2 regions of the Lactobacillus sp. ESL0261 genome follow, and region 1 is predicted to be linked to the other one. Evidence: riboswitches for the same ligand, from Rfam matches in the RefSeq annotation. Region 1 holds a riboswitch; the other holds the start of a gene.

Region 1 (4,216 bases):
TAAAGAGGAAAGTGCTCCAGAAAGCAAAAAAATTCAGCCTTTGCCAAAAGGACAAATTACTTCTACTGAATTAGCTAATACTTTTATTATTATTTTACAAAGACTGAAAATCAGACAGCCTGATATTGTTTCAGTTGAAGTAAAGGAAACTTCCGTCAAAGAAATGAGTACTTTCTTGCAAGAGGAATTGGCACGAAACAAGCGGTTAAGTTTTTTTGCCTGTTGTCAAAAAATGAAAACTTTATCTGATGTTATTGGTATGTTCCTTGCACTGCTTGAACTTTGTAAAAAACAGAAAATTCGGGTAAAACAAAAGAGGATGTTTGGTGACCTGAACTTGGAAAGAGTTGGTAGTAATGATAAGTAAAATGGCGCAGTTAGAAGCGTTATTATATGTTGCCGGCGATAATGGCATTGAAAGCAGCAACTTATGCGAACTTTTGCAGGTTGGCAAACCTGCATTGCGAGAAATAAGCAAAAATTTACGAGAAAAATTACAAAAAAATCCTGATTCAGGATTACAAATCCAACATCTTAATGATGTTTACAAATTGACAACTAGACCAGAAGTTAGTAAAACAATCGAAAATTTTTTTCAAAAAGATTTATCAAAGAGCTTAAGTCAATCGGCATTGGAAATACTATCTATTATTGCTTATCGGCAACCAATTACACGTGTAGAGATAGATGACATCAGAGGCGTAAATTCATCTGGGGCTCTGCAAACTTTAATCTGGCGTGGATTAGTTAAAATTAATGGAAAAAAAGATGCGCCGGGTCATCCTAATTTATATGTAACAAGTGAGTATTTTTTGCAATACTTTGGGTACCAAAGTTTGGCTGATTTACCATTAATAGAAGATTTCGAAGATGATAGCATTAATAGTGAAGGTGAAATAGATTTGTTTGCAGCTAAAGGACAAGCTGATAAAAATATTGCAAAAACTCAAAAAGGAGCAAAATAATGGTTTTAGAACGGTTGCAAAAGGTAATTGCTGAGGCAGGAATTGCTTCCAGGCGCAAGGCTGAAAAAATGATTTCTGAAGGTCGAGTCACTGTTGATGGCAATGTAGTAACTAAACTGGGTACTAAAGTGGATACTTTTAGTAATATTACGGTTGATGGTGAGCCCATTGAAAGAGAAAGTTTGCATACTTATCTCTTTTACAAGCCTAGAGGAGTGGTCTCAACTGCAAATGATGATAAGGGGAGAAAAACAGTTGTCGATTATTTTAAAGATTTGCCTTATCGACTATATCCAATCGGCAGACTAGACTATGATACTTCTGGATTACTTTTAATGACTAATGATGGTGAACTGGCCAATTTATTGATGCATCCGCGAAACAATGTAGCCAAGGTTTATGTTGCCAAGATTTCTGGCATTTTGACGCCTGATGAAATCAGTCAGCTGAAGCATGGAGTTAAAATTGATCGTCATCGCTGTGCTCCTGCAAAAGTTAAGGTTATTAGGACTGATCGTAAAAAGGACAATCAAATAGTGCAATTGACAATTCATGAAGGTCAATATCATCAAGTAAAAAGAATGTTCAAGGCAGTTCACCACCAGGAGAAAAAATTAGCACGCGAGAAATACGCTTTTCTTACACTTGACTCTCTTATTTCAGGAACGTACCGAGAATTGTCTCATGAAGAAGTTGACAGATTAAAAAACGTAGATTAGTATAGTATGTGAAATTTGATAAATAAGTTTGTTGTCTTCATGGCAGGGTGAAAGTCCCGACCGGTGGTGTAAGTCCACGACCCACGCAAGTGGTGGAATCTATTGAGATACCGATAGTTAGAGTCTAGATGAAAGAAGACAGACTAAACTAAAAGCCAAGATCTTAAGCTTACTTTTACTCGGTCTGTTGCTAGGAGCAACAGACCGAGTTTTTTTGGAGGTAAGAATTTTGCAAAAGAAAAGCAGAAACAATTTAGTTAATATTTTGGCTTATACTTTAATTGGTACAATTGCCTATGTGTTAATGCTTTTGGAAATACCGTTGCCGATAACTAGTTTTTTAAAGTTTGACTTCTCGGATGTCGTAATCACAATTGGGACATTTTTATTCGGACCAGGACCTGGTATTTTTATTGCATTTGTCAGAATGCTGATTAATTTAATTTATAAAGGTTTTGCTTTACCTAGTTTGGTAGGACAGTCAGCAGCTTTTTTAGCTTCAATATCTTTTGCTTTGCCATTTTATTATTTAACAAAGAATATTAGCAAGGATGAGAAAAATTTTTCTAAAAAATATTTAAAACCAATTTTAGGTATTATTCTCGGTATTATAGCTATGGCATTTGTACTTTCTGTACTGAATGCATTGGTTTTAACGCCTTTTTATGCAGTAACTACTGTACCTAATTTGCCGACAATACATGGATATTCTGGTTTACTTTCTTTTACTGAAAAGGTTTACTTGGGTAAACTGCTACACATTCCATCAATGAGTGCATATATTTTTGGCATTATAGTTCCATTTAACTTGTTAAAAGGAACAATCAATGGCGTCGTAGTTTATTTACTATTTGAAACTGTTCTGAGAACTTTCAAACCTTTTGTAAGGAAAAATTTTAATCTTAGAAATTAAATCTTAAAAATATTGTAAATCGGTCTAGTAAATGACCGATTTTTTTGTCCACTTAAATGTTAAATATGCTAAAATTAAACAGGTTAGGTAAGGAGGTTTTTCAGATGAATAATAACTCAAAAGAACCATATCAGCATTATAAGCGTCCAAAAAAGTCGAGAGTAGAAACTTATTCTTCCGTATCAAAAGGCTGGATTGCTTTGATAATTCTGATTGTAGTTATTCTTATCGGTCTTGTTCCTGTGGTTCATAATTTGGCATCAAACAATGGTTCAAACGAAAAAGCAGTTGAAGTACGTAAAGCTGCCAGAAAAGAAAATACTAAGAAAAAAGATACTAATAAAAAGGCTACGGTTCAGCCTGTAAAAAGTAAAGAAACCAAAGCCAAGGCTAAAACAAAGACAAAATCATCTAAAAAAACTCCAAAAAAGCCTAAAAAGAAACATGTTGTGATTAAACAATATGTCGTACAAGAAGGGGATTCCTTGACTAGTATTGCCCGCCATTTTAACATTTCAGTTGGCCAATTGGCAGAGTTGAATCAACTTGATCCCAATAGCCAGGTGGATACAGGACAAACTTTACGAATTAGATAATTTAGAAAGGACAGGGACTTAAGTCCCTTTTTTATTGGAATGCAAATAGCAATTGATGGTCCAGCTTCAGCTGGAAAAAGTACTGTAGCAAAAATTATCGCCCATAAGCTTAATTTTACATATATTGATACGGGGGCAATGTATCGGGCTTCGACTTGGATTGCACGAGAAAATAACATTGATTACGGCAATGAAAAAGGTATTTTAACTGCCATTGATCATGAAAAAATTGAATTTAAATTTAAAAATAGTCAGCAAAAAATATATGCTGGTAATAAAGATATTACTCAGGCAATACGTACTCCTGATATTTCTGCCAATGTTTCTCAAGTTTCGGCATTAGCCGGAATCAGGGAAAAAATGGTCAGTCTGCAAAGGCAAATGGCCGGCAAAATGGACGTTGTGATGGATGGACGTGATATTGGAACTACGGTTTTGCCCAACGCTGCAGTAAAGATATTTTTGGTTGCTTCAGTTCATTCTCGCGCTGAAAGAAGAATGCTAGATTTTAAAGAAAGAGGGATTAAAACTAATCAGTCTCTTGAAGAAATTGAGCACGATATTTCAGAAAGAGATTATAAGGACTCACACCGAAAAATTTCACCATTAAAAAAGGCACAAGATGCTATTGAAATAGACACTACTTCTATGAGTGTTGATCAAGTGGTAAATGCAATTTTATCAGAAATTAAAAAAAGTCAAAAAAAACTATAAAAAAAGGGTATAAAACAGTAGAAAAATATCAAACTTTCATTTAAAATTAGAGTATGATATTGGGAGGTAAATAATGTCAGAAAACAGTAATCAATTTTTAGATGCATTAAAGCAAATGCAAGGAGTTGAGGTCGGAGATATTGTAGATGTTGAAGTATTAGACGTTGAAGAAGGTCAAATCGATGTTGGTGTTGAAAATGCCGGTATTGAAGGTGTAATTCCTCGTCGTGAATACACTTCGGATCGCAACGTTGACCTACGTGAAGCAGTTAAGCCTGGAGATAAGCTCAAAGCTTTGGTTTTGAGAAA
Region 2 (4,216 bases), on a different contig from region 1:
CGCGCAAGTGTATTATTAACGCTCAGACTGACCATTTTGACGAAGTTTATGCTGCTGCCACGACTACTACTGATCCAGACAGTATCTACTTGTTTGCTGACGAAAAATTTAGCAATCCGAACCTAAAACAGACAATTGATTTTCGGTTTGCAACCGAAAAACTTGATATGGCTCAGACTAAATTTCAGGTATTATGTGTCAGTGACAAAGCAAAGCAGCTTAAAATAGCTGGTGATTACCAGTTAAAGATGCTGGGTGACTTTAATGAATCAAACGGTACGGCTGCAGTAATTGGAGCCGGACTGGCCGGAATGGATCATGACGATGCTGCTAAAGGAATTAGTCAAGTAACAGTTCCTGGACGGATGCAGACAGAAGTGACCAAAGACCATGGTGTAGTGGTTGTAGATTATGCACATAACGAAGCTTCCATGATGGCACTTATGGGCTTTATGCAACGTGAATTTAATAATCCAAAAATCATTGTTGTTGTAGGTGCGCCTGGTGATAAAGGAGTGTCCCGTCGACCTGGCTTTAGTCACAGTTTAAATGTATATGCGGATAAAGCTTTTTTAACTACTGATGACCCTGGATTTGAAGATCCAAAAGAAATTGCACAGGAAATTGATGCCGGCATTGATCATTCTAAAGTTGATGTGACAATAGAACTTGACCGTAAAAAGGCCATATATGATGCTATCAGTATGTCAAATAAAGGAGATATTGTTCTAATCTGTGGTAAAGGTGAGGACGGTTTTCAAAAAGTGCGCGGTGTGGATACTCCTTATCCCTCTGATATTACAGTTGCACAAGAAGCAATTGATGAACTTGAAGGACAAAAAGAGCACTTTAGAAGTTAGAAAAGCAGGTATAATGAAACATTTTTTTAGTATTATTGGCGGTATGGGTACGATCGCAACGGAGAGCTTTGTTCGCATGATTAATCACCGCATCAAAATTACTAATGATCAGGACTATTTAAATTATATTTTGGTTAACGATGCCCAAGTTCCTGATCGCACGGCTTATATCAAAGATCACAACCAACCCAATTTTTTCACTGCTTTGCGTGAGGATGTGCTCCAGCAAGCACAACTAAAGCCTGATTTTTTTGTAATGCCATGTAACACAGCTCATTATTGTTATGATGACTTGGCCAAACTGACAGACATACCTTTTTTGCATATGATGCGCATTGCTGTTCATAAGTTTATAACCGATTATCCACGAGAGAAAAAAATTGGTTTAATTGCCACCGAAGGATCAATTTACGATCATTTGTATGAAGATGAGATTAAAGAAGTAGGGCGTGAGGTTGAAATTGGAGGATCTGAGATCCAGCCAATGGTTACTGAACTGATTTATTCAAATATCAAGGAAAAAGGTGTGGTTAATGGCGAACTTTACCACCACATATTGCAAACAATGCATGATCAATATGGGTGCAATGTGATTTTACTTGGCTGTACTGAATTGTCGCTGGCTCAGGAAAAAGCTCCAGATCATCCTTATAATGTTATCGATCCACAGGTAATCTTGGCTGACGTAGCAATTGAACTGGAACTGAAAATACGTGCGGGAATGGATCCAAGAACAGCTATAGAGAAATATATGTATTAATAAAACGTAAGTTTTACATATTAAATTAAAATAGACTAGTAATCAATTTGATTGTTAGTCTATTTATTTTGCCAAAAAAAGTTGACAATGTTATCACTAAGTAGTAGTGTATTATAAAAGTAATACAGTTAAAAATAGGAGGGCTAAGATGCTATATCTTTTGTATATATTTATTAGCATACTGATAATTGTCACTACTAATTTAGCAGTGACAACAATTTTGAGTATCAGAGACGCTTATTGCAATCATCTTAAAGATCATTCGTCATTTGGCACTGCCTTTAAAAAATATTTTGGTAAAAACAATAATATTCCTCTCCATTTGTCTGATTGGAAGTTTTAAGGAATAATTTATTTAAGTTTGAGCTTATCATGTATTTAATTATATAAAACAATAAATTGCTATTGCCGATAGGGCATAACTATATTATACTAAAAACAGTTGAATACGGTTTCTTCGGGGCAGGGTGTAATTCCTTACCGACGGTGACAATTAATGATTGAAGTCCGTGACCCGCGTTTTGCGGTGGAACTAGTGCAAGTCTAGTACCGACAGTTAAAGTCTGGATGGGAGAAGAACAAACAAGATTAAGCAGAAAACTCGCGTCGTTATTAAACTTCGCTGAAATCTTATTTGATGAATAAAAAAATAAGCCTCGTTGATTTTATCAACGAGGTTTTTTAATGCTTAGGAAGTGAAATAGTGCAGGATAGAGATTATATGCAAATGGCAGTCCAAGAAGCTTTAAAAGCCCAGGGAATGACTTGGACAAACCCATTAGTTGGTGCAGTTTTGGTTAAAGATGATCAGGTTTTAGCAACTGGCTACCACCATCAATTTGGTAAAGAACATGCGGAAGTAAATACACTGTCGCACTTAGCCGATCCTAAACAAGCGCAAGGAGCAACTCTATATGTTACCTTGGAGCCTTGCAGTCATTATGGTAAACAACCACCTTGTTGCAAAAAAGTAGCCGAAGCCGGAATCAAAAAAGTGGTTATCGGTCAGGTTGATCCTCATCAAATTGTAGCAGGCAAAGGCATTAAATATCTTAAAAATCATGGGGTGCAGACTGAGGTTATTGGTGGCACTGAAAGTTTAAATGTTGCGTATAACTTTTTTTATCAGCAAAAAAGACCGTTTGTAACGCTTAAATATGCAATGTCCATTGATGGCAAAATTAATGCTGCAGACAAAAGAAGAACAATGTTGACTGGGGATGCGGCTCAAGTAGATGTACAAAAATTGCGGTTGCAAAATCAAGCTATTTTAATTGGCGCAAACACATTACGCATCGACAATCCGCTGTTAACTGTCAGAATAAAAAACTTACCACATCCTCCTATTAGGATTGTGTTAACTAAGGATGCCAATCAGCTGGATTTTACTAGCCAATTATTTAAAGCTCGCGGTCAAATTTGGCTACTGAGTGAAACAAACTTAACTCAAAATGTTGGAGAAAATGTGTGCTGTTATACTGCTAGCAAATGGACACCCCAAAAGGTAATCCGGCTTTTGGCTGAACATGAAATTCAATCGTTGTTAGTTGAAGGTGGAAGCAATGTACAGGCTCAATTTGTGGCAGCAGGTTTGGCGGACGAGATAGTAACGTACGTAGCCCCAATAGTTTTAGGCGGCACCGGTTTACCAGCTGTGTTTGGTCAGCCTGCAGCAACCAAAAGTGACTATCAACTTTTGGATGTTAAGAGATTCAATCAAGATATCAGAATACGCGTGAGGAGAAAAGAATGTTTACAGGAATAATTCAGGCAACAGGCACCATTACTCGTTTAGAAATTAACGCGCAACATGCCAGATTGGGCATCTGTGCTTCTGCATTAACGCCAGCAGATTTGCCATTAGGAGCAAGTATTGCCGTGAACGGCATTTGTTTAACCATTACTGACTGGAGCGAAGAAGACTTTGCAGTTGATGTAATGCCAGAAACAATGAGAAGAACTAATCTAGGCAAGTTGCAAAAAGGAAGCTTGGTAAATTTGGAGCCCTCACTAGAGCTAAACGGCAAACTTGATGGACATATTGTTGCAGGACACATTGATACAACAGCCGAGCTGGTAAAACGAGTTGAAAACGAAAATTCTATTGAATTGGAATTTCAAGTACCACATAATTATGATCCCTTTATTGTTGAAAAAGGATCAATTGCTATTGATGGTATTAGTCTAACAGTCACGATGGCAGAGAATAATCATTTTGGAGTAAGTTTAATTCCTTATACTATCCAAAATACTACGCTTGCACATTATCAGGTCGGTGATAAAGCAAATATTGAAGTGGATATGATTGGTCGCTACGCAGTTAAGCAGATTCAGGCTTGGGAAAAAGAATTTTGATGGAGAAAAAAATGACAGAACAATTGAATGAAAAAATGCAAAAAGTATTACAGCATATGTTAAAAGGTGGATTAGTTATTGTCGCTGATTCGCCTCAACGTGAGTCTGAAGGGGATATGATTGGCTTAGCAGAGAAGGTTACACCGCAAGCGGTTAATATGATGATTACTAAGGCTCGTGGATTATTATGCGTACCAATGAGCAAAGCGTATGCCGACCGTCTGCAATTGAAACCAATTGA

What was found. A riboswitch is a leader RNA that binds a small molecule or an ion and turns the genes downstream of it on or off. The one in region 1 is predicted to bind FMN.
Region 2: it holds a riboswitch for FMN, as region 1 does, so the genes downstream of both, ribD (bifunctional diaminohydroxyphosphoribosylaminopyrimidine deaminase/5-amino-6-(5-phosphoribosylamino)uracil reductase RibD) here and F5ESL0261_RS04880 (ECF transporter S component) in region 1, are expected to answer to the same signal.

The regions. Positions count from the first base shown of each region.
Region 1 is NZ_REHN01000006.1:309,138-313,353, forward strand. Features, by position in the region: gene F5ESL0261_RS04865 (ScpA family protein) at 1-367, shown strand, start outside; gene scpB (SMC-Scp complex subunit ScpB) at 357-965, shown strand; gene F5ESL0261_RS04875 (pseudouridine synthase) at 965-1,684, shown strand; FMN riboswitch at 1,714-1,828, shown strand; gene F5ESL0261_RS04880 (ECF transporter S component) at 1,911-2,597, shown strand; gene F5ESL0261_RS04885 (LysM domain-containing protein) at 2,702-3,193, shown strand; gene cmk ((d)CMP kinase) at 3,233-3,907, shown strand; gene rpsA (30S ribosomal protein S1) at 3,981-4,216, shown strand, end outside.
Region 2 is NZ_REHN01000002.1:191,147-195,362, forward strand. Features, by position in the region: gene F5ESL0261_RS01365 (UDP-N-acetylmuramoyl-L-alanyl-D-glutamate--2,6-diaminopimelate ligase) at 1-860, shown strand, start outside; gene F5ESL0261_RS01370 (aspartate/glutamate racemase family protein) at 874-1,620, shown strand; gene F5ESL0261_RS01375 (hypothetical protein) at 1,769-1,963, shown strand; FMN riboswitch at 2,070-2,203, shown strand; gene ribD (bifunctional diaminohydroxyphosphoribosylaminopyrimidine deaminase/5-amino-6-(5-phosphoribosylamino)uracil reductase RibD) at 2,324-3,385, shown strand; gene F5ESL0261_RS01385 (riboflavin synthase) at 3,370-3,975, shown strand; gene ribA (GTP cyclohydrolase II) at 3,987-4,216, shown strand, end outside.